One region of the Mesorhizobium robiniae genome, then DNA from elsewhere that is predicted to be linked to it. Evidence: riboswitches for the same ligand, from Rfam matches in the RefSeq annotation. Region 1 holds a riboswitch; each other region holds the start of a gene.
What was found. Region 1 has a riboswitch for thiamine pyrophosphate ahead of thiC (phosphomethylpyrimidine synthase ThiC). Riboswitches for the same ligand answer to the same signal wherever they lie in the genome.
Positions count from the first base shown of each region.

Region 2: linked by a shared signal. The riboswitch ahead of ABID19_RS01900 (YkoF family thiamine/hydroxymethylpyrimidine-binding protein) and the one ahead of thiC (phosphomethylpyrimidine synthase ThiC) in region 1 are both predicted to bind thiamine pyrophosphate.
Region 3: linked by a shared signal. The riboswitch ahead of thiB (thiamine ABC transporter substrate binding subunit) and the one ahead of thiC (phosphomethylpyrimidine synthase ThiC) in region 1 are both predicted to bind thiamine pyrophosphate.
Region 4: linked by a shared signal. The riboswitch ahead of ABID19_RS22175 (ABC transporter permease) and the one ahead of thiC (phosphomethylpyrimidine synthase ThiC) in region 1 are both predicted to bind thiamine pyrophosphate.

Region 1 is NZ_JBEPMC010000019.1:100,431-107,540, reverse strand. Features, by position in the region: gene thiO (glycine oxidase ThiO) at 1-167, opposite strand, end outside; gene thiC (phosphomethylpyrimidine synthase ThiC) at 164-1,999, opposite strand; TPP riboswitch at 2,104-2,220, opposite strand; gene ABID19_RS32785 (Fic family protein) at 2,409-2,591, opposite strand; partial or broken gene ABID19_RS34420 (sugar ABC transporter ATP-binding protein) at 3,076-3,336, shown strand; partial or broken gene ABID19_RS32780 (ABC transporter permease) at 3,367-3,616, shown strand; gene ABID19_RS32775 (SMP-30/gluconolactonase/LRE family protein) at 3,637-4,569, shown strand; gene ABID19_RS32770 (c-type cytochrome) at 4,971-5,420, shown strand; gene ABID19_RS32765 (molybdopterin molybdotransferase MoeA) at 5,468-6,745, shown strand; gene ABID19_RS32760 (hypothetical protein) at 6,770-6,997, opposite strand.
Region 2 is NZ_JBEPMC010000001.1:399,839-406,948, reverse strand. Features, by position in the region: gene ehuR (MocR-like ectoine utilization transcription factor EhuR) at 1-325, opposite strand, end outside; gene ABID19_RS01915 (Lrp/AsnC family transcriptional regulator) at 418-900, shown strand; gene ABID19_RS01910 (NAD-dependent succinate-semialdehyde dehydrogenase) at 1,030-2,523, shown strand; gene ABID19_RS01905 (aspartate aminotransferase family protein) at 2,559-3,938, shown strand; gene ABID19_RS01900 (YkoF family thiamine/hydroxymethylpyrimidine-binding protein) at 4,077-4,685, opposite strand; TPP riboswitch at 4,676-4,788, opposite strand; gene ABID19_RS01895 (aspartate aminotransferase family protein) at 4,877-6,253, opposite strand; gene ABID19_RS01890 (hypothetical protein) at 6,389-6,523, shown strand; gene ABID19_RS01885 (hypothetical protein) at 6,827-7,110, shown strand, end outside.
Region 3 is NZ_JBEPMC010000007.1:194,703-201,812, forward strand. Features, by position in the region: gene ABID19_RS20505 (ABC-F family ATP-binding cassette domain-containing protein) at 1-1,345, opposite strand, end outside; gene ABID19_RS20510 (thiamine diphosphokinase) at 1,347-1,991, opposite strand; TPP riboswitch at 2,094-2,208, shown strand; gene thiB (thiamine ABC transporter substrate binding subunit) at 2,252-3,265, shown strand; gene thiP (thiamine/thiamine pyrophosphate ABC transporter permease) at 3,529-5,148, shown strand; gene thiQ (thiamine ABC transporter ATP-binding protein) at 5,145-5,918, shown strand; gene ABID19_RS20530 (M48 family metalloprotease) at 6,209-7,110, shown strand, end outside.
Region 4 is NZ_JBEPMC010000008.1:117,854-124,963, forward strand. Features, by position in the region: gene ABID19_RS22155 (ABC transporter ATP-binding protein) at 1-506, opposite strand, end outside; gene ABID19_RS22160 (LLM class flavin-dependent oxidoreductase) at 759-2,060, opposite strand; gene ABID19_RS22165 (ABC transporter substrate-binding protein) at 2,057-3,070, opposite strand; gene ABID19_RS22170 (ABC transporter ATP-binding protein) at 3,067-3,825, opposite strand; gene ABID19_RS22175 (ABC transporter permease) at 3,822-4,622, opposite strand; TPP riboswitch at 4,746-4,858, opposite strand; gene ABID19_RS22180 (sulfite exporter TauE/SafE family protein) at 5,140-5,916, shown strand; gene ABID19_RS22185 (superoxide dismutase family protein) at 6,077-6,586, shown strand; gene ABID19_RS22190 (ATP-binding cassette domain-containing protein) at 6,782-7,110, shown strand, end outside.

The sequences.
Region 1 (7,110 bases):
GCGCTTTCACGCTCGCACCATGGCGCCAGCATGCCGCCGGCGAACCACGATGCATTGCCGCCAAGGGTCTGCCTGGTCTCGGTAACGGTCACCGACACGCCGCGAGTGGCGAACTCGAAGGCGGCGGTGAGGCCGGCGACGCCGGCCCCTTTGACAAGCACCCTCATGACGGTTCCGGCGCCTCTGGCATGAGCGGTACGCCGGTCTCGTCAGCCGCCATGTAGAGATCGCCACCCTCGCGGTATTTCGCCGCCATTGCCGCCATGCCCTCTTTCTGTGCCTCGGCGCGGATGTCGTGGGAGATGCGCATGGAGCAGAATTTCGGTCCGCACATCGAGCAGAAATGCGCCACCTTGTGCGCCTCCTTGGGCAAGGTCTGGTCGTGGAAGGACCGCGCCGTTTCGGGGTCGAGCGACAGGTTGAACTGATCCTCCCAGCGGAACTCGAAGCGCGCGCGGGAAAGGGCATCATCCCTGATTTTCGCCGCCGGATGCCCCTTCGCCAGATCGGCGGCATGGGCTGCGATCTTGTAGGTGATCACGCCAATCTTGACGTCGTTGCGATCGGGAAGGCCGAGATGTTCCTTGGGCGTGACGTAGCAGAGCATGGCGGTGCCGAACCAACCGATCATGGCAGCGCCGATGCCTGAGGTGATGTGGTCATAGCCCGGCGCGATGTCGGTCGTCAGCGGCCCCAGCGTATAGAAGGGGGCTTCACCGCAGACAGCGAGCTGCTTGTCCATGTTCTCCTTGATCTTGTGCATCGGCACGTGGCCGGGACCCTCGATCATCACCTGGCAATCCTTTGCCCAGGCGATCTGCGTCAGTTCGCCGAGCGTTTCCAGTTCGGCAAATTGCGCCGCGTCATTAGCGTCTGCGATCGAGCCGGGACGAAGACCATCGCCGAGCGAGAAGGAGACGTCATAGGCACGGCAGATGTCGCAGATTTCCGCAAAATGCTCGTAGAGAAAGCTTTCCCGGTGATGGTGCAGGCACCATTTGGCCATGATCGACCCACCGCGCGAGACGATACCCGTGACCCGGTCGACGGTCAGCGGGATGTAGTGCAGCCGCACGCCGGCATGGATGGTGAAATAGTCGACACCCTGTTCGGCCTGTTCGATCAGCGTGTCGCGGTACACCTCCCAGGTCAGGTCCTCGGCGATGCCGCCGACCTTCTCGAGCGCCTGATAGAGCGGCACCGTGCCGATCGGCACCGGCGAGTTGCGCACGATCCAATCGCGGATGTTGTGGATGTTGCGGCCGGTGGACAGGTCCATCACCGTATCGGCGCCCCAGCGGATCGCCCAGACCATTTTTTCGACCTCTTCGGCCATCGAGGAGGTGACGGCCGAGTTACCGATGTTGGCGTTGATCTTGACCAGGAAATTGCGACCGATAATCATCGGTTCGCTCTCCGGGTGGTTGATGTTGGCGGGAATGATTGCGCGGCCGCGCGCCACCTCGTCACGCACGAATTCGGGCGTGACGAAATCCGGTATCGATGCGCCGAAGCTTTCACCGTCGCGTTGCAGCTTGCCGCGTAAAATCTCGCGTCCAAGGTTCTCGCGGATGGCGACGAACTCCATCTCGGGCGTGATGATGCCGGCGCGCGCGTAGGCAAGCTGTGTCACCGCCTTGCCGGCCTTGGCCCTGAGCGGCCGGTTGCAAACGGGAAATTCCGGAGTCAGGCGCTCGCCCACCGCGAATCCATTGTCTTCGGGCCGGACATGGCGGCCATCATAGGCTTCGACATCGCCTCGCGCCGTAATCCATTCCTGGCGAAGTCGGGCAAGGCCTTTTTCGATGCTGGTTTCGACAGTCTGGTCCGTATAGGGGCCGGACGGATCGTAGACGGTGACGGGCGGTTCGCCCGCCGTCGGATGGACGGTGATTTCGCGCAGCGGCACCCTGATCTGCGGATGGAGGACGCCGGGCTTGTGGATCTTCCGTGAGGCGGGCAGTGGTCCCGTCGACACGGTGGGGGTGAGGGCATTCATCTTGAGGCTCCGTTGCTCATTGCATTGGAGACCCAGTTCTGTGCCGGAAGGATGAAAAGACGCTTTGGTTGGCCTTCCGAAACAGGTCTTCGGGCGTCAACTCCCGCAAAGCGCTTGCACCGTCCCTACGCCAGTATGAACTGGATCAGGTTCAACGGGTCACTGCGCCGCGAAAGCCAGCAGTATCTCAGCCCCTTGCCGGGACTCCCCTGGTGAATGCGCTGAATTGAACTGGCTGGCGCCATGTTGTCAAGCGCGTTCGGCCCGGGGGCAGTGTCTCAGTCGTCTAATTGGTCCGGCAGCGTCGATCACGGACATAAGCTGATTTGCAAGCATGGCGGATCATCCACTCCATCCACCAACGTCTTCCGCTCCATCAACGGCAGCGAGCGCATCTATGTAGCGGGTATTATCTTCCCCGATCTGCTCTGGGATCGTCGGGCGCCGGTAGAACATACCCAAGCTTCATGCTTAGGAGAGCGTAAGATACAGATCTTGAAGTACGCCCATTGCCATCTGTAAATGGATGGGTCCACTTGAGGCGCCAACGCGCATCCCGGCCGAGGAACTCCGGCTTGGCTACCTGCGCCACATCTGGCCAGAAGCCCGGTATAAGCCGGGCCTTGGGAGGTCAAAGGGGAACACCGAAATCGGGAGGATCGAGCCCTTCGGCATCGCCAATTTTGCATCGCATTGCGACGCCTGCATGAAGCGACTTGAGTACCATCGTCCATGCGTTCCGCGATGGCGAACTCCTGTAGGGTCTAATGAGTCCACACGGCCTAAGTCGCGGGCGAGCGCCGTGGTAATCCTCTCTGGAATCTAGATGACCCACATGATGCGCAAGCGACAGGGCGGTATGCCTACAATCGCAGTCTGTTGATCGCCGAGCAGTTCAATATCCTCGCTGCCCGACGGCCAGTCCGAAAGAGCCGGTCAAAGTGGCACGAATTTTGGCTTGCTCGGGTACAAGGCAGTGAAGGCTTCCTTGTACGACCCGCATGGCTGAAATGAAGGAAAGTAGACAATATGATAGACCCAACAGGGTTCGTTATGGGCATAGTTCCTCCCCTCAACGTAGGCTGGCGCGTAGAGCGAGAGTTCAATCACTGTCGGCCAACTTTCCTGCCGATGAAGGTCGAGCGCGTTCTCGACGCCAGCCGCCCGCTCGAGCAGCGCGGCGTGGCATGATTTATGTCTCGCATCGTCTCGACGATATCTTCCGCATCGCCGACCGCGTCGCCGTGCTGCGCGACGGCAGGCTGGTCAACCAGAAGAAGGTCGCTGACACCAGGGCGGATGACCTGGTGGAAATGATCGTTGGCCGGCCAATCGATCGAAACCCGCGGCGAAATGGCGGCTTTGCCGTCGGGGCCTTTCTTGGCTCGACCACCATCAAGCCCGGGCGCGTCAATGTCTGGGCACGATGAACGGCATCATCATCGTTGCCGTTGGCACATTTCCTGCAGCCAGCAGTTTGGCGGGCTCGTTCCTTGTCGCCCCCTGTTCAACGGCGTGGGGCTGCTCGTCGCCATCGGCATCGCTGGCTACGCCCAGCGCAAGCGCGCCGTCGCCCGCAAGGCTGGGCCCCTGCGCAACCTTCGAAGTGACCAATAGAACACATCCTGGATTATGATATGAGCGATTACGAGATTCTGGACGATCGGTTCCAAAAGTTGACGATCGGGCATGCCAAGCTCGAACGGCTGTGGACTGGTAGCCGTTGGGCGGAAGGACCGGTCTATATCCCGGCCGCAAGGCATTTGCTGTGGTCGGACATCCCTAATGACCGGCTGCTGCGCTACGACGAAGGCGATGGCTCCGTTAGCGTCTTCGAGACGCACTGCAACAGCCAGAACGGCCATACGCTCGATGCGGAAGGCCGCGTCGTGGCTTGCGAGCATAGCGCTCGACGCATTTCCCGGCTCGAGCATGATGGGCATTGGCGCTCCCTCATCGAAACCGTCAACGGCAAGCGGCTCAATTCGCCGAACGATGTGGTGGTAAAATCCGACGGAACGATCTGGTTCACCGACCCTGTCTACGGCATCGATAGCCACTACCAAGGCATGATTGCCAGACCAGAGATCGGCGGCTCCCATGTCTACCGGTTCGACGAGGCATCGGGAGCGGTGAGCGCCGTCATCACCGATCTGATTCAGCCCAACGGCCTGGCTTTCTCACCAGACGAGAGCATCCTGTATGTGTCGGATACCGGCGCAAGCCATGTTCAGGGGCTGCCGCGCGCGATCAAGATCTACGATGTCGCCGAGGACGGCCGCTCTCTGCGCCCGCGCGGTACCCTGGCCGAATGCGAAGCAGGATTCTTCGACGGGTTCCGCGTCGATCGCGATGGCAACATCTGGGCCTCCAGCGCCGATGCGGTTCGCGTCTACTCTCCGGACGGGACGCTGATCGGGCGTATCCTGGTTCCCGAAATCGTCTCCAACCTGTGCTTCGGCGGTCCGAAGCGCAACCGCCTCTACATCACTGCCCAGACGTCGCTCTATTCCATCTATGTCAACGCGCATCCCGCCGGTCTGGGCCCGGTGGCCGGCATCAGTCAGTGACTTGGCGCCGGTGCAAAGCCCCGTGGAAGTCGAGTTCCGGAAGGCCATGCAATCTTTCTGAGCCCAAGGGAGGTACCAAGATGCAACGCAGAGCATTCCAGAAATCTTCCGTCGCCCTGACGATCGCAATCACGGTACCGGCTCTGCTCTGCCGCCGGGCCAAAGGGACTCTGTTTTGCACGTCAAGCACTTCACAACGCAGGCCCGGTCTAGCAATGAGCGGGACCTTGGGCTGTTCGACTTCCTGAACCTTCGGCAGCGCAGCATGGTCGCATTTCGGACCTAGTGGGCAGTTGGAGGCGGGGTCCGTTCGCATCCCGTAGTGAAATCGCCGGCTTTTACGGTTGGCACAAGCGTTGCAGAGCTGTTTGCAACGGCATTTCGCCAAATGGGAGAAACGCATGAATCGCTGGAGCAAGCTGGGCGACATCGGCCGCCCTCAATGTCTAAGGAGAGGACGGGGGAGTTCCTACGTGAAATATCTGTTCGTTGGTGCCACAATAGTTTTGGCGTTACTGCCTCCGGTTGTGCGGGCCCAGGATATCGAGGGCGGCAAGGCGGTTTTCAAAAAGTGCGCTGCCTGTCACAACGCTGATACCGAAGCGAACAAAGTCGGGCCATCCTTGAAAGGCGTCGTGGGCCGGACAGCAGGGACCGCCCTTGGCTATTCTTATTCGAAAGCCATGAAGGATATGGGCGCTGCGGGCCTCGTATGGGATGAGCCGAACCTGATGGAATATCTGGCCAACCCCAAGGCGAAAGTGCCGGCCAATAAAATGGGGTTCCCTGGCCTCAAGAATCCCGACGACGTCAAAAACGTCATCGCCTATCTCAAGAGTGTGTCAGGTTAGAAACATTAGGCCATGCGTTTTGAGCACAGCGCAAGGGAGGAGCGATCGTGTTTCACGCGCTTAAACCTGTTTTGAAAGCCGACTGTTCTGCCGGGCAGAGTGGCGAAGCTATCCCGTTCGAGACGGCGGTAGCCAAAGCCATCGCGCTCGCCAAACCTGTTCGATACAGGGAAACGGTTTCGCTTGCCGGAGCATTGGGGCGGGTTTGCGCGGCCGATATACACTCGCCCATTCCGCTGCCTCCGTTCGACAATTCGGCCATGGACGGGTTTGCCGTTCGAACGGCGGATTTCGAGAGGGAAGGGCCTTGGAGCTTCCCTGTGGCTGAACGGGTGGTCGCCGGCGACGTACGCGCTCTTGAGAACCTCGACCCACGAATTGCACTTCGAATATTCACGGGAGCGCCCGTTCCGCCGAGCTTCGACGCTGTGGTCATGCAAGAGCACTGCGAGCAAATTGGCGATGTCGTGACGATATGCGAGCGGCCCCGTCGTGGCCGTCACATCCGTCTTGCTGGCGAGGACGTCGGCGTCGACATGGAACTGGTAAGGCGGGGCAGGGGCCTATCAGCTAGGGATCTAACCTTGTTGGCAGCGGTGGGGATCGTCGACGTCCAGGTGCTTCGAAAGATCCGGATAGGACTGCTCTCGACCGGAACCGAATTGAAAAACCCGGGTGAACCCCTCGAACACGGTCAGATTTACAACTCCAATCAGATCATGCTCAGTTCGTTGTTGGCGGGCTGTCCTTGGGCAGAGATCGTCGACTTCGGCATGGTCCCTGACAGGCTAGGTCTCCTCACGGACGTTGTCGCTCGCGCCGTCACGTCCTGTGACGCCTTGGTTACCAGAGGCGGGGTCTCGGCGGGCGAGGAAGACCATATGGTGGCGGCCGTTCAGGCTCATGGTGCCGACCTTGACGTCCTCAAGGTGGCGATGCGGCCGGGCAAGCCACTGAAAGTCGGAAGGATCGGGAACACGGTTTTTGCCGGGTTGCCGGGCAATCCGAACGCGGCGCTGATGGCGTTCCGGCAGATTGTCCTGCCCGCCCTGCGAAAGTTGGCCGGCCTTACAGAAACCCAGCCACAGTGGTTCTCGGCGGTGGCTGGCTTCAACCACAAAAAGGGGCAAGGCCGAACCGAGTTTGTGGCTGTCCGCATTTCCGGCCGCACCGAAACGGGTGAACCTGTGCTTGAGATGCTTGAACGTGGATCCCCGGCCAGTTTCATGGCCATTGCGCTGGCAGACGGGATTGCACTCCTGCCGCCTGAGGCCGCCGAAATCACAAACAGAATGCCGCTACGCTACGAGCCGTTTGGGGCCTAGCATTTGGCGAGCCTGCAGGGAAGGTCAGCCTGCCCGCCGCAAATCCTGATGCCGCGCCCGAGCTGCGATGAGCAGGCAGGTCTCGTCGCTAAGTCCATCCTGGAAAAGTCGAACCAGGTCAGAGGCAACGTTCTCGGCTTCTGGAGACCCTGGCTGGATATGGCTCTCTTGGCAAAGCTGGTCGAAAACCGACTTCAGACTTTCCAAGTCGCTCGGATAGAGGGCTGGGTCAAGGTTGAGACGATCAATCATCTGGGCCTCCCGCGGGCTGAGATCTTGAACGAAACAAAACGTGGCGACGAGGAACCCGCCGACAGGCGAAGATGACTCCGCCGAAAGGGATTGTCATCAAAAAAATCATCCAC
Region 2 (7,110 bases), on a different contig from region 1:
GCTCGCAGACCGGCTTCAGGATGGAAAGGTCGATCACCTCGCCAAGGCGTTCCGGCAGATAGGGCGGCTCCGGCTCGCGGCGCTGCGTCTGGACGAAGCTGCCGCGGCCGATCTCGCCGGAAACCAGGCCCCGGCGGATCAGTTCCTCGTAGGCGCGACTGACCGTCTGCACCGAAAGTTTCAGGTCGTCGGCCAGCCGACGGTGCGTCGGCAGCCGCGCTCCGTTGGCCAGGCGGCCGTCATGAATGGCGCGCGCGAACTGGTCGGCGAGCGATTGATAGGCCGGCCGCCGGATGAGCGCGGGATCTGGACGCCACAATGTCATGACTTATTAGAGATCGAAATCAGTGCAATTGACAATCGAAATAATGCGCCGTCATGGTGTCGGGTGCGAAAAAGTGGACACTCATGGCCGCATTGAAACTCGATCAGATCGACCTCAAAATCCTCGACGCGGTCCAGCGCGACGGGCGCATCACCAAGCTGGCGCTCGCCGACAAGGTCGGCCTGTCGCCGACGCCGTGCTGGATGCGGCTGCGCAAGCTGGAGAAGGCGGGCATCGTTTCCGGCTATCACGCCAAGGTCGCGGTGCGCGCCGTAGCGCCCGTCGCCACCGTGCTGATGGAAGTGACGCTGGCCAGCCACCGCCAGGCCGATTTCGACCGCTTCGAGCGCGTCATCCGCGACGTCCCCGAAATCGTCGCCTGCTGGTCGGTGGGCGGCGGCGTCGACTATCTGCTGAAAGTGATGGCACGCGACATCGACGCCTATCAGCGGCTGGTCGACGCCCTGCTCGAACGCGAGATAGGCATCGACCGCTATTTCACCTACATCGTAACCAAGACTGTGAAGGAGGAGGTCGCCTTGCCGGTGGCCGATCTGTTTCCGGTGTCATCGTAACACCAGAGAGATCGTCTGCCCGGGCGATGCAATAGAGACAATCTCTCTACGCGTGGGCGCCGAAACAGCCTCTCTGTCTGCACCAAGCGCATAGTCTCTCCGTATTACTTCGAACCGGGAGACATCGAAATGTCTGCGCATTTTGCCCGCTCACAACGCCATGAAGCGCTTGACCGCCTCGCCGACCGCCGGCTGCTGCGCGAACTCGCCTATGTCGACGGCCACTGGACGGCGAGCGAAGCCGCCGAAAGCTTCGAGGTGACCGATCCTGCGACAGGCGCCACCGTCGCCTTCGTCGCCGCCCTCAACGCCGGACAGACGAGCAGGGCGATCGACGCGGCATTCCGCGCCTTTCCCGCCTGGCGGGGACTATTGCCGCAGGAACGCGCGAAGATCCTGCGAAAATGGTTCGATCTGATCGTCGCCGCCAAGGATGACCTGGCGCTCCTGATGACACTGGAACAGGGCAAGCCGCTCAAAGAATCGCTTGGCGAGATCGACTACGCCGCCTCCTTCGTCGAATGGTATGCCGAGGAGGCCAAGCGCCTCAACGCTGAAAGCGTCACCAGTCATCTGCCGAATGCCGAGATGCTGGTGCGGCGCGAACCGCTTGGTGTCGTCGGCGTCGTCACGCCGTGGAATTTTCCCGCGGCCATGCTGACCCGCAAGGCGGCGGCCGCCCTTGCCGCTGGCTGCACCATCGTCGCGCATCCTTCGTCGGAAACGCCGCTGTCGGCGCTGGCGCTGGCCGAACTCGGCGAACGCGCCGGCCTGCCGGCAGGCGTGTTCAACGTTCTCACCGGCAAGGCTTCGACCATCGTCGGGCGGATGTGCGAAGACGCTCGCATCCGCGCCATGAGCTTCACCGGCTCGACCGAGATCGGCAGGCTGATCGCCGCGCAAAGTGCGCCGACGATGAAGCGGCTGGTGATGGAGCTTGGCGGCCATGCGCCGCTGATCGTCTTTGCCGACGCCGATCTCGACAAGGCTGTGACCATCGCAGTCGATGCCAAATTCGCCACCTCCGGCCAGGATTGCCTCGCCGCCAACCGCATCTATGTCCAGCGCCCGATCTACGATCGTTTCTGCATCGCCTTCGCCAGGCGCATCGAGGCGTTGCGGACAGGCAATGGCTTGGCCGGTGACACCGACATCGGGCCTTTGATGCACGAGCGCGGCGTCAAGAAGGTCGAGGAGCAGGTCGCCGATGCGCTCGCCCACGGCGCACGCTGCCTCACCGGCGGCGGTCGCCATGCAGCAGGGCCGCTGTTCTACCAGCCGACCCTGCTGGCCGACGTCACCGACGACGCGCTGATCATGCGCGAGGAAACCTTTGGTCCGGTCGCCGCCGTGACGCCCTTCGACAGCGAAGACGAGGTCATCGCCCGCGCCAATGCCACCGAATACGGCCTCGTCGCCTATGTCGTCACCGAGAACGGCGGCCGCCAATTGCGCATGGGCCGCGCGCTCGACTACGGCATGGTCGCCATCAACCGCGTGAAGATCACCGGCGCGCCGATCCCGTTCGGCGGTGTCAAACAGTCCGGTATCGGCCGCGAGGGCTCGCGCCACGGGCTCGAAGCCTTTACCGATCTCAAATATCTCTGCTTGGATGTGGCCTAAGCCGCGCCCGACACGTTTTCCTTAGGAGTAGAAAAATGCTCGACCAGTCTAACGAACTCGCCGCCTGGGACCGCGACCACTTCTTCCATCCCTCGACCCATATGGGCACCCACGCGCGCGGCGAGAGCCCGACCCGGGTGATGGCCGGGGGCGAAGGCGTCACCGTCTGGGACAACAATGGCAAGAAGAGCATCGATGCCTTCGCCGGGCTCTACTGCGTCAATGTCGGCTATGGCCGCCAGAAGATATCAGATGCCATCGCCGCGCAAGCCAAGAACCTCGCCTATTACCACGCCTATGTCGGCCACGGCACCGAGGCGTCGATCACGCTTTCCAAGATGATCATCGACCGGGCGCCGCAAGGCATGTCGAGAGTCTATTTCGGCCTCTCCGGTTCCGACGCCAACGAAACCAACATCAAGCTGATCTGGTACTACAACAACGTGCTCGGCCGGCCGGAGAAGAAGAAGATCATCTCGCGCTGGCGCGGCTATCACGGCTCCGGCGTCATGACCGGATCGCTAACCGGGCTCGACCTGTTCCACAACGCCTTCGACCTGCCGCGTGCGCCGATCCTGCACACCGAGGCGCCCTACTATTTCCGCCGCGCCGACCGCTCGATGAGCGAGGAGCAGTTCTCGCAATACTGCGCCGACAAGCTCGAAGAGATGATCCTGGCCGAAGGCCCGGACACGGTCGCCGCCTTCATCGGCGAGCCGATCCTCGGCACCGGCGGCATCGTGCCGCCGCCCGCCCTCTATTGGGAAAAAATCCAGGCGGTTCTGAAGAAATACGACGTGCTGCTCGTCGCCGACGAAGTGGTCACCGGCTTCGGCCGGCTGGGCACCATGTTCGGCTCCGACCATTACGGCATCAAGCCCGACCTGATCACCATCGCCAAGGGCCTAACCTCGGCCTATGCGCCGCTGTCGGGCGTCATCGTCGCGGACAAGGTCTGGCAGGTGCTGGTGCAGGGCTCCGACAAGCTCGGCTCGCTCGGCCACGGCTGGACCTATTCGGCGCACCCGATCTGCGTTGCCGCTGGTGTCGCCAACCTTGAGCTGATCGACGAGATGGACCTGGTGACCAACGCCGGCGAGACCGGCGCCTATTTCCGTGCCGAACTGGCGAAAGCCGTCGGCGGCCACAAAAACGTCGGCGAGGTACGCGGCGACGGCATGCTGGCGGCAATCGAGTTCGTCGCCGACAGGGACGACCGCGTATTCTTCGACGCCTCGCAGAAGATCGGGCCGCAGGTCGCGACCGCTCTTGCCACAAGCGGCGTCATCGGTCGCGCCATGCCGCAGGGCGACATTCTGGGCTTCGCGCCGCCGCTCTGCCTGACGCGTGAAGAGGCCGACATCGTCGTCTCCAAGACGGCCGATGCGGTGAAAAGCGTGTTTGCGGCGCTTTAGTTACTGTCAATCGGCGCTGCCCTCATCCGCCCGTCGGCACCTTCTCCCCGTGAAAAGCGGGGAGAAGATATGGGTCAGGGCAGCGCGAACTTGCATTGTCTGGAAACGGCCGTTTACGGGCCGGCTGAATATCGACACCTACCGAGGGCTCGGGCTGTTCGCCGACACGGTGAGATCGAGCGCGACATGGCCTTGCGGCGCGCCGAAGCGAAGGAAGGCTTCCGACAGCGTCGCGAACACCGGCCCGGCATCGCCCCTCAGCTTGGTGCAGAAATTCTTCGACCTGTCGAAGACGCCCGAAGTCTTGAGAAACTCGATGCAGTCGTAGATCTCGTCCATGTGATGGCCCTCGCCGAGCGGATAGAGCGAGAACTGCGCGGCGACTTCTTGTCCGAGCTTTTTTGCACTGTCGACATGTGCCCGCGCCGCGTCGATGCGCTCGGCCAGGGACAAATTATGGCTGCTGCCGGAAATCGGCGTACAGATCGGATCGTCGGGCTCGCCCGGACAGCCACGCGACACCGCTGCCGACAACACGCAGTGCACGCCGCTCGCCGCTGCCGATGCGAACAGATCGCGCATGGCCGGGAAAAGCTGGTCGGGCGGGCCGACGATCAGCGTCGAGATGTCGTCGGTCTCGATGCGGAAATTCGGCCGATAAGGATCCATCGCCGAAATAGCTTTGAGGATGACGCCGACGAAATCGTCGCACATCGGATAGAGAGAAATCTGTGCACCTGAAAACATGGTCGCCTCGCTCCGCTGGCATTACCCAGATCAGCTTGAGGGACCGAAGGCTTGACACCTTCCATCTCAGCCCCGGCAATACGGAGCGCCCCTGTCGATATCGGTGGACGTAACACCGGCGCAAAGGATGTTCAAGTACGATCCAGTGCCAATCGCAACGCCCGTTCAGCCTCTGCCTTCGGGTGGCCTGTTCAGCCCTGTGACCCGACCTGTTCGGCGGCGGCTTCGAGCGATCTTTCGAATGCGTCGACCATCTGATCGACCTGAGGCTCGGTGATGATCAGCGGCGGGCAGAAGGCCAGCGCGTCGCCCATGTTGCGCGAGATGACGCCGTTCTGCTGCAGGAAGCCATTGACGAGCCCGCCCAGCGCGCCGGCGGTCTGCCACGGGGTCTTGTTCGCCTTATCGCCGACCAGTTCGACTGCCGCGATCAGGCCGACGCCGCGTACCTCGCCGACAAGCGGGTGCGAAGCGAGGTTGCGCAACCGTTTCTGCATATGCGCGCCGACCGTGCGCGCATTGCCGACAAGATCGCGCTCCTCGATCAGCTTCAGGTTTTCGAACGCGACCGCCGCTGCGACGGGATGGCCGCCGCCGGTGAAGCCGTGGCCGAAGGTGCCGATGCGATTGCTTTCGTCGGCAATCGGCTCAAAAATCTTTTCGTTGATCAGCAGGGCCGAGATCGGCAGGTACGACGAAGAAATCTGCTTCGACAGCACCATGATATCGGGCCTGATGCCGAAGGTCTGCGAGCCGAACATCTCGCCGGTTCGGCCAAAGCCGCAGATCACCTCGTCGGCGACGAGCAGGATGTCGTATTTCGACAGGACCGTCTGGATCTTCTCCCAATAGCCCGCCGGCGGAACGATGACGCCGCCGGCGCCCATGATCGGTTCGCCGAAGAAGGCAGCGATGGTGTCCGGTCCCTCGGCCAGGATCAGCCTTTCCAGATCGTCGGCAAGCCGGCTTGAAAACTGCTCTTCGCTTTCGCCCGGCAGCGCCTCGCGCCAATGGTGCGGCGTCGACGTGTGCAGCACATTGGCGATCGGCAGGTCGAAGGAAGTGTGGTTGTTGGGCAGGCCGGTCAGGCTCGCTGAAGCAATGGTGACGCCGTGATAGCCGCGATTGCGGCTGATGATCTTCTTGCGCGCCGGCTGGCCGAGCGCATTCGACCGGTACCAGATCATCTTCATGGCCGTATCGTTGGCCTCGGAACCGGAATTGGTGAAATACGCCTTGCTCATCGGCACCGGCGCCATCTGCACCAGTCTCTCGGCGAGATCGATCAGCGGCGAATGCGATTTGGAGCCGAAGTCGTGGTAGTAAGGCAGCTTGGACATCTGGCGCACCGCCGCATCGACCAGCCGCTTTTCCGAAAAGCCGACAGCGACGCTCCAAAGCCCGGCCATCGCCTCGATGTAGCGGTTGCCGGCGAGATCCTCGACATAGATGCCGTCGCCCTTCTCGATGACGAGCGGCCCTGCCTCCGCATGCTTGCGGGCATTGGTGTAGCCGTGCATGTGGTAACTGATGTCGCGAGCTTCGGGAGAATTCGGTCGAGCGTCCATGATGCCTCCTGTCCTGCATGCCGGGACGTAGGTCCTGCCGCCTTCGGAGCATCGGCAGGTATGCCCCTCTTGCATTATGCTGTTTGATGCAGCTGTTTCCTGTAGGGGTGTCAAGCCCTTTCCAAGGATTGCCGGATGGACGCAGACATGCAGAATTTCAGCTTCGAAGCCGCAGAACGCGAGAACCTGCGCGAAGCCGTCCACGCGCGTCGCCGGCACATGACCCCCGAACGGCTTATCAGGCATAACAACAAGACTGAGGTGGCCTGATCATGGACCATGTCGATTACATCGTCGCCGGCGCCGGCGTCAGGAGCCTAATCAATTGTTCGGCATCGAGAGCCCCGGGCTGATCTCAAGCCTAACGATTGCCGACCACGTGGCGCAGCGCCTCGTGCCGAAGGCAAGCTAGCTGAGGCGACATCGTGCGAGCGCGCCCGCTGCTAAAGCGTGGTCAAAAACGCCCGTAAGCTATCCGTAAGCTGGGGTCGCAGAACCTGGGTCCGTCGATCAAAGCCGATTACCGGAGGGTTCGAGCTCTCCGGAACCGTCGGCTTCATGACGGAGGATCCGATGCGACTCGATAACGATCACGCGCCATTCCGCCGGGACGACGCGCTATCCGAATGGCACACAGCCTCGGCGCTCGCCGATCTCTTGTCCTTCGAGCCGTCGAGTCTTGACGCAAGACCGAAGACTGCGGGCTCTGGCCGGACCGCGGAGGCGCTTTCACGATTTGCGGCGGCGGTCCGGGCGCGTATGGCCGGTCCTGGCGGCTACTACAATCTTGGCAATGCACTCGGGCTGGTGATGGGCGTCACGATCCAGCTCACCGCCCGTCAGGGATCCGGCGGCGC
Region 3 (7,110 bases), on a different contig from region 1:
CGGCGACCAGTTCCTGCAGCAGTTCCAGCGTCTCCATGTCAAGATCGTTGGTCGGCTCGTCGAGCACCAGAAGGTTTGCCGGCCGTGCCAGCACGCGGGCCAGCAACAGCCGCGCCCGCTCGCCGCCCGAAAGCTCGCGCACCGGCGTGCGCGCCTGTTCCGGCTTGAACAGGAAATCCTTCATGTAGGAGACGACGTGGCGCTGCTCGCCATTGATGACGAGGTTCTCGCCGCGCCCGTCGGTGAGGTATTGCGCCAGTGTCTCTTGCTGATCGACCGCCTCGCGCTTCTGGTCGAGTGTGGCGATCTCCAGATTGGTGCCGAGCCGCACCGAGCCCGAGTCCGGCTTCAATTCGCCGGTCAGCATCTTCAAGAGCGTCGTCTTGCCGGCGCCGTTCGGCCCGACCAGGCCGACACGGTCGCCGCGCTGGATGCGGGTCGAGAAGCCCTTCACCACGGTGAGGTCGCCAAAACTTTTCTCGATGTTCTTGGCCTCGATGACCAGCTTGCCGGATTCGGCGGCGTCGCTTGCCACCATGGTCGCCGCGCCCTCGGCGCCGCGATGGCCGCGAAAGCGCTGGCGCATGGTCTGCAACTCGCCGAGCCGGCGCATGTTGCGCTTGCGCCTTGCCGTCACACCATAGCGCAGCCAGTGCTCTTCGCGCACGATCTGGCGGCCGAGCTTGTGCTGCTCGCGCTCTTCCTCTTCCAGCACGGTGTCACGCCATTCCTCGAAATGGCCAAAGCCCTTGTCCAGCCGGCGGGTCTGGCCGCGGTCGAGCCAGATGGTGGCGCGCGATACGCGCTCGAGGAAGCGACGGTCGTGCGAGATGACAATCAGCGCCGAAGAGGTGCGGGCAAGCTCCTCCTCCAGCCATTCGATAACCTGGAGGTCAAGATGGTTGGTCGGCTCATCGAGGAGAAGAATGTCGGGCTCCGGCGCCATGACACGGGCAAGGGCGGCGCGCCGCGCTTCGCCGCCAGACAGATCGCCCGGCCGTTCCTCGCCGGACAGGCCAAGGTGCTCCATCAAGTAGGTGGCACGGTAAGGATCGTCAGCGGGTCCGAGCCCCGCCTCGACATAGGCGCGGACGCTGGCGAAACCGTCCATGTCGGGCATTTGCGGCAGGTAGCGCACTGTCGCCGAAGGCTGGCGGAACACCTCGCCATCCTGCGGCTCGATCAATCCCGCAGCGATCTTCAGCAATGTCGACTTGCCCGAACCGTTGCGGCCGACCAAAGCGATCTTGTCGCCCGCCGACGCCGTCAGCTCCGCCCCGTCGAGCAGCGGTGTGCCACCGAAGGTCAGTTTTATCCCGTCGAGATTGAGAAGTGGCGGCGCCATGTCAGCTTTCAGGTAGCGGAAAAGGATGGGCGAGCAACAGCGCGCGGCCGCTGCCCAGCGCGATTTCGAGCCGGCCCTTGACCTCGTTGGAAATGGTCAGCGACGAGCCGAACGCCACTTCGACATGGTTCAGCGGCCATTTGGCGCCGGTAACGGTCAGGCCAGAAAGGTCGGAGAAGCCGAGGATCGAAAACAGCGTGCCGTCGGCGTAGTCGAAGCCGGTCTTTCCGGGAAGCAAGGGAATGCCTTCCTGGGCGCCGCTGGTCAAAAGCACCTCCATGCCTCCCTCAGCCAGTCGGACGCTGAGCGCCAGGTGCAGGAAGGCGTGGTCGGTGCGCTTGCCGCCGAACGCACCGGCGAGCACGAGGCTGGTAGCGCCGCGTTCGAGTGCGGCGGCGATGGCCAGTTCGCCGTCGGTCTTGTCCTTTTCGGCGGGAAAGACCTGGCGGGGCACGGCGGCCAGCACGTCCGGCAAATCCGCCGGCACCGAATCGAAGTCGCCGACCCAGAGTTCGGGCGTCAGGCCAAGCGCCCGGGCGTGGCTCATGCCGGCGTCGGCGGCGATGACACGGGAGCCTTCGACCTGGCGGTCGAGCAGCGGCGTGCGGATAAGATCGCCGCCAAGCAGGATTGTGAATTTGCTCATATGCGTGGCCCTTACCAGCCCTGCTTGCGAAACGGAAGGCCGCGCTCTGGATGCCCGGTAAACTTCCGCTTGCGCAGTACTTGGGGCGGGCCTATGTGTCGAAACGCTCTAACGGGGTGCTGGACGCGATCTTCGCGGACCGGCTGAGAGGCAACGATGCCAACCCGCTGAACCTGATCCGGTTTGTACCGGCGGAGGGATTAGACGTTTCGGACAACCCGACGCCTCAATTCCTTTCAATGCCAACGAAGGAGGCGCCGATGCGCACGCTTTTATACTCTCTTGTTTCGGCAATGCTGCTTGCGGCATCCGTTCTGGCCGGCACCGGGCCGGCATCCGCGCAGGAGAAACTCACCGTCTATACCTATGAGAGCTTCACCGCCGAGTGGGGTCCAGGCCCCGCGGTGAAGAAGGCGTTCGAGGCGGAATGCGGCTGTTCTCTCGAATTCGTCGCGGTCGCCGACGGCGTCGCACTGCTCAACCGCGTCAGACTGGAAGGGGCCGCGACCAAGGCCGATATCGTGCTCGGCCTCGATACCAATCTGACGGTGGAAGCCAAGGCCACGGGCCTGTTTTCGCCGCATGGTGCCGTGATCGACGTCAATGTGCCGGGCGGCTGGAGCGACGATATTTTCGTGCCGTTCGACTATGGTTATTTTGCCTTCGTCTACGACACCGAAAAGCTGAAGACCCCGCCGAAAAGCCTGAAGGAATTGGTCGAGGGCGATGCCGATGAGAAGATCGTCATCCAGGATCCGCGCACCTCGACGCCAGGTCTCGGCCTGCTGCTGTGGGTGAGGTCGGTCTATGGCGACAAGGCGCCGGAAGCCTGGGCCAAGCTCAGGGCAAAGGTGCTCACCGTGACGCCGGGCTGGAGCGAGGCCTATGGCCTATTTACCAAGGGCGAGGCGCCGATGGTGCTGTCCTACACCACCTCGCCGGCCTATCACATGATCGCTGAGAACACCGAACGCTATCAGGCTGCCCCCTTCGAGGAGGGCGAATATCTGCAGATCGAGGTCGCCGGCATCACCACGTCGGGCGCGAAGAACCCGCTGGCGCAAAAGTTCCTGACCTTCATGACCGGGCCGAAATTCCAGAATGTCATCCCCGAGACGAACTGGATGTTCCCGGCCGGGAAAACCGACAAGCCACTCAACCCGGCTTTCGACAAATTGGTCAAGCCCACCAAGACCTTGCTGTTCAGCCCCGAAGAGGTCGCCGCCAACCGCAAGGCCTGGGTCGACGAATGGCTGTCGGTGATGAGCAAGTAGCTTCTGATTGACGATGATCACTCTACGGCGCCCCCCTTTGTCCTGCCCTCTTTGCCACCACTTGGCATCTCCCCCACAAGGGGGGAGATCGGCCGTCATGCCGGCTTTCGCCAATCTCCGACATTGCCGGAATGAGCGGAGCGCTGAACCTGCCAATCTCCCCCCTCGTGGGGGAGATGCCAAGTGGTGGCAAAGAGGGCAGGACAGAGGGGGGCGCGAAGGAACGCAATCCTCGCTAAGAATCTCGAATCTGGTGGTCTAGCGTGCAACGCGCGCCATCATCGGATTCCCGCGTCACAGCCGGCACCCTCGCGCTCGCCGCCATCGCATTGCTGATCGGTGGTGCGTTTGCCGGTCTCGTCGTCGAAGGCGTGCGCGACCCGTCCGGCGCCGCCTTGGCCTTTGATTCCTACCTCTTCCGCATCGCCCGTTTCACCCTGTGGCAGGCGCTTCTCTCGACGCTGCTTTCCGTCGTGCCGGCGTTGTTTGTTGCGCGGGCGCTGTCGAGGCATCCGCGTTTCTTCGGCCGCGGCTTCATCCTGCAGCTCTTCGCCGTGCCGCTTGCGCTGCCGGCTATCGTCGCAGCGCTCGGCATTCTGGCCCTCTATGGCCGTGCCGGCTATTTCGCCGGTGTGCTCAGCGCGATTGGCGGTCAGGGCTGGCCGGGCATCTACGGCCTGTCCGGCATCCTCGTCGCCCATGTCTTCTTCAACCTGCCGCTGGCCACGCGGCTGTTCCTTGAGGCGCTGAGTACCGTGCCGGTCGACCAGTGGCGACTGGCGAGCCAGCTCGGCATGGGCGCCAGACCCGCCTTCCGGCTGATCGAATGGCCGACGCTGCGCGCGGCACTGCCGGGGGTCGCCGGGCTTGTCTTCATGCTTTGCGTCACATCCTTCACCATCGTGCTCACGCTGGGCGGCGGGCCGCGCGCGACGACACTGGAGGTCGCCATCTACCAGGCGCTGCGTTTCGATTTCGATCCCGCCCGCGCCGTCACGCTGACGCTGCTGCAGATCGCGTTGACCTTCGTCGTGGTGCTGGCACTGATGCGGCTTGGCGCCAACACCGTCGGCGATGCCAACCTGCCGGTGGCGCAGCGCCGGTATCTTTCGGCCGGCCTTCCCGAGACCGTGCTGAACACAACATTGATCGTTCTGGCGTTGCTGTTCGTCGCCGGACCGATGGCGGCCACGGTGATGTCGGGCCTTGGCGCCGATCTCGGCCGGCTGGCGGGCGAGAGCGCGGTGCGGCAAGCGACGCTGACCAGCGCCGTGCTCGCTTTGCTGGCGGCGCTGCTTTCAGTCGCGCTGTCGCTGTCGCTCGTCATGGCGCGAAGGGCGCTGGCCTTGAAGCGCAGCGCCGGCGCCAAGACGCTGCTCGAACATGCCACCGATACCGGCGCCGGCTTCGTCCTCGTCGTGCCGCCCATCGTCATCGGCGCCGGCTGGTTCCTGCTCTTGCGTACCGTCAGCGATGTCTTTGCCATCGCTCCTGTCATGGTCGTCACCGTCAATGCGGTGATGGCGATGCCGTTTGCCATCCGCGCCATTCGCCCCGGCTATGATGCGGCAAGCGAACGCCACGAACGGCTCTGTCTGCTGCTTGGCATTTCGGGCTGGAGCCGTTTTTGGCTGGTCGACTGGCCGTCGCTGCGGCGGCCGCTCGCCACCGGTTTCGCCTTTGCCATGGCCTTGTCGCTCGGCGATCTCGGTGTCATTGCCCTGTTTGGCAGCGACGCCCTGCAGACGCTGCCTTATCTCTTGCTGGCGCGCATGGGCAATTACCGTACGATGGACGCCGCAGGCCTGGCGTTGCTGCTCGGCCTGGTCTGTCTCGCGCTTGTCCTGGTCGCGGATCGGCTGGGGCGGGGAGAAAAGATATGACGCTCAACAGCACGGAAAACGGTACGGCTGTGCGGCTGGAAAAGGTCTCGTTCAGCCATAGTGAAACGCCGTTTTTGTTCGATGTCGAATTCGCTGCCTCGAAGATTACCGCGATCATGGGGCCGAGCGGCTCGGGAAAATCGACGCTGCTCAATCTGGTGGCGGGCTTCGAGACGCCGCGATCGGGTCGTGTGCTGATCGGTGGCGCCGATGTCGGCGCCAAACCACCATCGACACGACCCGTATCGATGGTGTTCCAGGAAAACAATCTCTTTGCGCATCTTTCGGTCGAACGAAATGTCGGTCTTGGCCGCTCGCCGACACTCAGGCTGACCGAAGCCGACCGCGCGGCAATCGCCGAGGCGCTCAAGCGCGTCGGCCTTGCCGGCAAGGAACAGCGTCTGCCCCGCGAGCTCTCCGGTGGCGAGCGGCAGCGCGTCGCGCTCGCCCGCGTGCTGGTGCGCAACCGGCCGGTGCTTTTGCTCGACGAACCGTTCGCTTCGCTCGGGCCGGCCTTGCGCGACGACATGCTCGATCTGGTAGCCAGCGTCCATGCGGAGCGGCGCATGACGGTGCTGTTCGTCACGCATCAGCCGGAAGACGCGCACCGTATCGGCCAGGACATGGTGTTCCTGGACAATGGCACGGTTGCCGCAACCGGGGCTGTCGCCGATTTTTTCACCAAGGCTGGACCGGAAGCCTTCAGGCGCTATATCGGTGCAGGTTCGTTTGGCGCCGAATCACGAGATATTGCCCGGAAGCGGACATAATTTACGGCCAAACCGGCTTCAGGCGATGTGGCGCTTGCTTGCCATGGTCAAAGTAGTGTGGCTAGGTCCTCCGATACTGGTCCGGCATAGGCTGTGATTTGCCGCTACGTGCCGCGCGTGCTCGTAGACGGGAAGCTGTGGCAGTTGATTTGCGCATGGTCCTTCGGAAATCGATGCCCGATTTTCGGGAGTCATGTGCCGAGACCCGAAAGGAAGCTGTTCTGCCGACTGGCACCGACAGAGTGAAAAGGAAACCGCTGGCGCGCTTCCTCGCGCTGGCCGGCTTTGCCATGGCGCTGGCAAGCTGCCAGATGTTCACGCCTCCGGACGTCCAGGAATCTGGCTTCCAGCCTTCCAGCAAACCGGTCACGGTCGACAACGTCGCCGCCAACAGCAAGCTCGCCGAAATGGCGAAGGCGCAGCACCCGCGCATCCTCGCCACCTATGGCGGCGAATATTCCGATCCCAAGCTCGAGCGTATGGTCGCCAAGGTCGTCGGCAGCCTGACTGTGGTGTCAGCCAATCCGACCCAAACCTACCGTATCACCATCCTCAATTCGCCCAACGTCAACGCTTTCGCGCTGCCGGGCGGCTATCTCTACATCACGCGCGGCCTGTTGGCGTTGGCCAACGATTCGGCCGAACTCGCCGCGGTCATCGCGCATGAGATGGGCCACGTCACTGCAAACCACGGATTGCAGCGCCAGCAGCTCGAAGCCGAGGAAGGGTTTGCAACCAAGGTTGTCTCGGATGTGCTCGGCGACAGCCCGACCGCCAAGGCGGCATTGATCCGCGGCAAGCTGCGGCTTGCCCAGTTCTCGCGCAATCAGGAGCTGGAGGCCGACGGCATCGGCATCAAGTCGATCGGCGAGGCGGGCTTCGATCCCTTTGCCGCCGGCCGATTCCTGCAGTCTATGTCGGCCTACACCGATTTCCGCTCGATCAGCGGCGCCACCGACGCCAGTCTCGACTTCCTGGCGACGCATCCCAACACGCCGCAGCGCATCGATCTGGCGCAGCGCCATGCCCGCCAGTTCGGCGCCCCTGGCGTCGGCACGCGCGACCGTGACCCCTTCCTCGCCGGCATAGACGGCCTGCTCTATGGCGACACGCCGGAGGAAGGTTATGTGCGTGGCGAAACCTTCCTCCATCCGGGGCTCGGCGTGTCGTTCTCGGTGCCCGATGGCTTCAT
Region 4 (7,110 bases), on a different contig from region 1:
CAGGCGACCAGCGGCACAATTGCCGCCGTAATCAGTGCAAGCTGCGGATTGACCAGGAACATCAGTGCGAAGGCGCCGAGGAAGGTCATGATCGCGATGAACAGGTCTTCGGGACCATGATGGGCGACCTCGCCGATTTCCTCCAGGTCCTTGGTGACGCGGGCGATGAGGTGGCCGGTCTTGTGGTTGTCATAGAAGCGGAACGAGAGCTTCTGCAGATGATCGAAGCTCTTCCGGCGCATCTCGGTCTCGATGTTGATGCCGAGCATATGACCCCAGTAAACCACAACCGCCATCAGTCCGGTGTTCAACACATAGATGGCAAGCAGGCCGGCCGACGCAGCAAGGATCAGCAACCATTGCTGAGTCGGCAGCAGTTCGTCGACGAACACCTTGACCGCCATCGGGAACCCGAGCTCCAGCATGCCGGATAGAACCGCACAGCAGAAATCCAGGATGAACAGACCCTTCCAAGGGCGGTAGTAGGAGAAGAATCTAAGAAGCATTGGAACCGCTTTTTCTGGCTCGAAGGTCTGGACTGCCAGGAGCATGGCTATGCGAGGGTGTCAATTCCGGCATTCTCGAAAGGGCGGGACATAACGCTTGCAAGCGGCCGACACCGGTGCATCGACCGAGCCCGATTGCGCAGGAGAATCGATGTGACGATGGACGATGATGACCTGCTCGCGCAGGCAAAGCAGCGCCTGACGGCTTACGGCGCTCTCACCGGACGACGGGATTGGGTCTGGACTCTGGACCTAAAGTCTTGGAAGACCGTATCGCTCGCGAAGGGTGCGGCTAACCCCGGCGTCGAAAATGTCCGAACGCTCAAGCAAAGGCATCACATCGTCGATGAAGCTTTGCAGGTCACCGGGCATGACGGGCGTCATGACGTTGAAACCGTCGGCCGCTCCGCCCTCGAACCATTGCTGCATCGTGTCGGCTATATCGCGGCCATTTCCGACGGCGAGCAGATGACCGCGGCCGGCTGCGAGGCGCATGAGCAATTGCCTCAGCGTCAGCCTGTCCCGCCTTGCGATTCCGACCAGCACGCCGACCCGGCTCTGGCTGGACTGGTTCGGCCGTGTGTTCAATGGGGGCGGTAGCGGCGCATCGAGATCGGCATTGGTTAAATCCTCGCCGAGGAACTCGCCGAGCTTGGCAAGGACATGGTCGGTTACAGTAAAACCGTTCAGCACTGTCAGCCGCTCTTCGGCTGCTTGTCTGGTATGCGCGACGATCGGCACGATCCCCGGAAAGACCAGGATCGTATCCGGATCGCGCCCGACGGCCGCCGCTCGTGATTTGATGTCGCGATAGAATTCCTGCGCTTCCGTCAGCGTCGCCTGCACGGTGAACACGATGTCGGCGTAACGAGCGGCGAAGGCACGGCCTGCTTCCGACGAGCCGGCCTGTGCCAGGATCGGCCGACCTTGAGGCGATCGCGGCACGTTGAGCGGGCCAGCGGTGCGCACGAACGGACCGGCGTGATCGACTGACCGCACCTTGTCTGGATCGAAGTATCGCCCGGCGGCCTTGTCCGGCTTCCTCGCATCGGGAGCCCAACTTTCCCAGAGCGCTATGGCTGCGTCGACCACGTCGGTTGCGCGGGCATAGCGTTCGTCATGCTCCGGCATGGCGTCCAGTCCGAAATTACGGGCCTCGAGCACGTTGGACGAGGTGACGATGTTCCAGCCCGCACGGCCTTTGCTGATGTGGTCGAGAGAGGCGAAGCGCCGAGCCAGGTGGAACGGGTGATCGAAGCTGGTCGATGCAGTTCCGATCAGTCCGATCCTGCTGGTGACGGCTGCGAGCGCCGACAGAATGACCACGGGATCCATGGCGTCGGAAAGATGCCGATCAGCGCCGCTCTGCAGGGCCAGCACGTCGCCGAGGAACAGGGCGTCGAAATCGGCAGCCTCGGCGCGACGGGCGATATCGACCCAATAATCGAGGCTGGTCGAGGCGAGCGGGTCGCTTTCGGGCATGCGCCAACCGGCCTCGTGACTGCCGAGGCCAAAAATCACAGCATTGAGATGCATGCGCCGCGGCGGGCTCATTTTTCGTCGGCCAGGTAGGCGTTGCTGTAATAGGCTGCGAAATCGGGTCGTTCGCCGACCGGGTTTCCATCGCCGTCGCGCAGGATTCCGGCCTTGAACAGGTAGTCGCCGATAGCCTCCATCTTTGCGGGATCGATCGTGCCGATCGCGCCGGCGGGGCTTTGCAGATAGTGGCCGTCGACCAGAGCCTTGAGTGATGCCTCGATCAACGGACGGTTGGTCAGCACGTCGCTGTTTGCTGCGATCAGCATCTCGGCCGCTTCTTGCGGATGTTCGACGGCGAAGGCATAGCCGCGCCTGGTCGCGGCGATGAACGCGGATGCCGTGTTCTTGTTCTTCTCGAGGTAGGCTCGGCTCGAGCCAATGAAATTGGTGTGTTGGTCGGGCACGCCGAAGTCAGCGTAGCGGAAGGCGCGCTGGGCCTTGCCCTCAAGTTCCGCTTTGATCCCCTCCCAAGTATAGACTTCGAGGGTAAAATCGACTGCGCCATTGGCCAGGGCCTCATAGGCGGAGGTGCCCAGCGTCACCGTTTCGAATTTGCCGTCGCCGCCGTCATGGCGGATGATGGTGCCGATCAGCGCATTCTCCCAGGCGCTGCCGAAACCGCCATAGGTCAGCCCGTCCAAGTCCTTGGGGGAGTGTATATCGGCGCGGTCGGCATTGAACACCAGCCTGCCGGTTTCTGTCTGCATGATGGCGTAGGTGGCGACGAGGTCGGCGCCGGCCGTGCGTTGGGTGAACAATCCTATGGATCCCAGTATACCGAAATCGGCCACGCGGTTGGCGATCAGCGTACCGGCCGCTGTGTCGGTGTAGGGCAGGATCTGCACGTCGAGCCCGGCCTCGGTGTAGAAGCCTTTCGCCTGGGCGACATAGAGCCCGACATGGTTTGTGTTCGGCGTCCAGTCTAGCGCGACGGTGACAGTCTGCTGGGCGCAGACGGATGTGACGGGTCCGAGCCCGGCGATCAATGCGGCAGTGATGAAGAGGCGTCTGGAAAGCATGGTCATGTCCTTTGATCGGGCTGTTGATCGAGAAGAGTGTCGAGGATGTCGGCTTCGATGGCGCTGGCTTCCGGCGAGGCAAGATCCTTGCGCGGGTGCGGAAGAGGTATGGCGATTTCGCGCAGCACGCGGGCAGGGCGGCGGCTCAGCACATAAATGCGATCGGACAGGAAGACCGCCTCGCGGACATCGTGGGTGATCAGCAGGACGGTCCAGCGGTGCCAGTTCCACATCGTCTGAAGCCAGCGCTGCATGCCGGTGCGCGTGAGGGCATCGAGTGCGCCGAACGGTTCGTCGAGCAACAGCATGGCGCGGTCCTGCACGACGGTGCGCAGCAGCGCGGCGCGCTGGCGCATTCCGCCCGAGAGCTGTGCGGGATACTTGTGCTCGAAGCCCGCAAGGCCGAATTCCCCGAAGAGCGGTGCTACTTTGCTGCGGGCCGCCTTGCGGGACATGCCCTGCACTTCAAGTCCGAGCGCGGTGTTGTCGATAACCGTGCGCCAGGGCATCAGGGCGTCGCGCTGCGGCATGAAGGCAAACGGTCGTCGCGCTTCGGCAAGTGGCCGGCCGTCGAAGTTGACATCGCCGCCGTGGCCTTCGAAATCGCCCGTCAGCAACCTGAAGATCGTGGATTTGCCGGCTCCGGAGGGCCCGAGGATTGAAACGAATTCGCCCGCCTCGACATGCAGGGTGATGCCGGCAAGCACGTCGATATCGCCAAGACTCTTGCTGACTTCGCGCAGTTCCAGCCGCCTGCTCATGGTTTTCGTGCGGTATCGAGCCGCTCCCATGGCATGGCGGCGCGCTGGATCAGCACAGTCGCGGCAAACAGGGCCAGCGTGAGCAAGGCGCTGACCAGCACAGCCGCGAGCACGAGATCGGGCCGGAAATTGTTCTTGGCGTTGAGCATGTAGATGCCGAGCCCTTTGGCCGCGCCGGCATATTCCGCGAAGATGGCGCCCACCACTGCATAGGTGATCGAGATGCGCAGTCCGGCGAAGAAATAGGGCAGCGAGGAGGGCAGGCGGGCCAGCAAAAAAATGCGCATGCGCGAAGCGCCCATCGAACTTAGAAGCGCCGAGATATCCCGATCGGTCGATTCATAACCCTGCACCAGCGCGACCAGCATGGGGAAGAAAGTCACGAGCGCGACCAGCATGATCTTCGGCGTCAGCCCGAAGCCGAACCAGAGAACGACCAGCGGGGCGATCGCCACCAGCGGCAGGGTCTGGCTGATGATGAACACCGGGAACAGGGCGCGGCGCAGCGGCTTGAAGAAATCGATCAGCACCGAAAGGATGAAGGCAACGGCCAGCGAGCAGGCGAAACCCGCTAATGTGGCGCTGATCGTCGGTATGGTGTTGTCGAATAGCGCCTGGCGCTGCTGGATGACCTGGGCGAGGACTCGTGACGGCGCCGGCAACGTGGTGGGCGAGATGCCCGAGATACGCGCATAGAGCTCCCAAGCCAAAACCAGCGTGCCGGCCGATAGTAAGGCCGGTCCAACCTTGGCGAACAAGACCGCGATTCGCGGTGCGGCGCAGAAGGGCTGGGACATGCGGGACCTCCGGCGCGAGAGATCAGCGCGGGGTCGGGCTGTTGGCCGAGACCGCGATCGTGACATGGCCCTCGAGCGGGCCGACGAAATCGCCGGACATCGGAAAAAGAAAGATCTGTGCGCCAGAAAACATCGCCCGCCTCGCTCCGCTGGTATTATCCAGATCAGCTCTAGGGTTTACGGGCTTGCAGCCCATCTCTCAGCCCCGACGATACGGAGCACCCCTGTGGATGGCGGCAATTAAACAGATAAAGCGTGGGGGTGCAAGTCTGCGTCTAGCGTGAAACTTCAGGGTGGGAGTTTGAGGTGCCGTCAGGGACATTTGAGCAAAACAGAAAAGCCGGCATCCTGTCGAGATTTGGGAACAGGCGTCGGTCGAGCGGATGTTTTCCGTTCGTCGCCACCATTATCGATGCCGCGCGTTTGATGAATTGTGGAAGCGTGAAGATATAATTGCATACGTTGTAGGCAACGGGTTTCTCTATCGCCAATTGCGACCCGCGCCTCGGAGAGCCAAATGCAAGAATTCATTCTTTTTGCGATCGTGGGGTTTGTAGCCCAAGCTGTAGACGGGGCTCTCGGCATGGCCTATGGGGTGGTTTCCTCGACGACACTACTGGGGTTTGGTGTGTCTCCTGCGCACGCTTCGGCGTCAGTTCACGCAGCTGAGCTGTTTACCACCGCAGCCTCAGGTTCGGCTCATCTCTATCACCGTAACATTGACTGGAAGCTCTTCTGGCGGCTGATGCCATTTGGCGTGCTCGGCGGCGTTCTCGGCGCTTTTGTGCTCACCTCGTTCGAGGGAGCCGTCATGAAGCCATATGTGACCACATATCTTGCGCTCGTCGGAGCTTGGCTCCTGTTCCGTTCATTCCGGCGGATTCCCAGTAACCCGGTCCCTGCAGGCGCGGTGCCTCCTCTTGGACTTGGTGGTGGCTTTCTGGATGCAGCAGGCGGTGGCGGATGGGGACCCATCGTAACGACGGGCCTTCTCGGTTTTGGCGGAACGCCCCGCTACGTTATTGGTACGGTAAATGCCAGCGAGTTCCTCATCACGCTCTCAGTGTCTCTGACCTTCTTGTTTGCATTGCTGACGGGCCATTGGGAAGAGGCAGGAGAGCTGACCGAAAATCTGGTCGCCGTTGCCGGCTTGGTTCTTGGCGGCGTGATCGCAGCGCCGATGGCCGGATTGATGGTGAAGTCGATCGCTGAAAAGACGCTCCTCAGACTCGTTGGAGGTGTCATCATACTGCTGGCAGGCTGGCAAACCGCGGAACTTTTCGAATTGGTGTAAATGTCGTGAGGTTCCAGTTCCCATGACACGCAGACTATCGAGTTCCACGCACTGTCTTCGTTTCTCCGGCAGCCGTGACGGAGACAAAAACTCACTTCCAAAATGGAACGAAGAGTCCCCTTTGTTGTTTGGCTCGCTTGGACAACCGGAGGCCGAGTCTATGAACAAATTGCTTGCGACAACAGGATTGGCTCTGGCGGTTGCGATGCCTGCAGCGGCTCAGGACACCGCGACCGCGAAAGCCGAATTCGTCAACATGGCTGGCGAGAAGAACGGAACGGCCACGTTGACCGAGACGGCCAAGGGTGTGCTGATAGAGTTGGAGGTAACAGGACTGCCGGCGGGTGAATGGGTGGCGTTCCATGTTCATGAAACCGGAAAGTGCGACCATCAGGCCGGCCATGAGTCGGCAGGCGGGCACTTCAATCCGACCAATGCCAAACATGGGTATCTCACTGAAAAAGGCCCGCACGCAGGCGATATGCCAAACCAGCGGGTCGGCGCCGACGGCGTTTTGCGGGCGCAGGCTTTCAACAGCATGGTCAAGTTGGATGGTGGAGAAACGGCGATACGAGGCAAGGCATTGATGATCCATGGCGGACAGGACGACTATAAAAGCCAGCCTGCCGGTGATGCCGGAAATCGTCAGGCCTGCGCCGTGATCGAGTGAGAAGCCCAAGACGAGTATAGGCCTCTCCGATATTGATCTGACTGGCTCGTAACCCTCGAGGGTTAGGTCACCTTGCGCGGTCGGGGCCTCTGGCATGATGATAAGCCGGACGGCAAGCTCGTGCGCCTGAAGAGGATTGACAACGCAGCCATCACGCCGAAATTGGCGTTCATTCTGTGACTGCCGGATGATTGCATGAACGATACTTCTCCCATGGGTGTGCCCTCCACGGGTCTTGCCCAGTCAGCCATTTCTGCCCGCGGCCTCGTCAAAACCTTCGGCAAGCTGCGCGCGGTCGATGGTATCGATCTCGACGTGCCGCGTGGCATGATTTTCGCCATCCTTGGCCCGAACGGCGCCGGCAAGACAACGCTGATGCGTATGCTCGCGACGCTGTCGCGCCCCGACGCCGGTTCTGCGACCGTGATGGGGCACGACCTCGTGCAGGCCCCGCATGAGGTCCGTGCGGCTATCGCGATGACCGGGCAGTTCGCTTCGCTCGACGAGGATCTGACGGGTCGGGA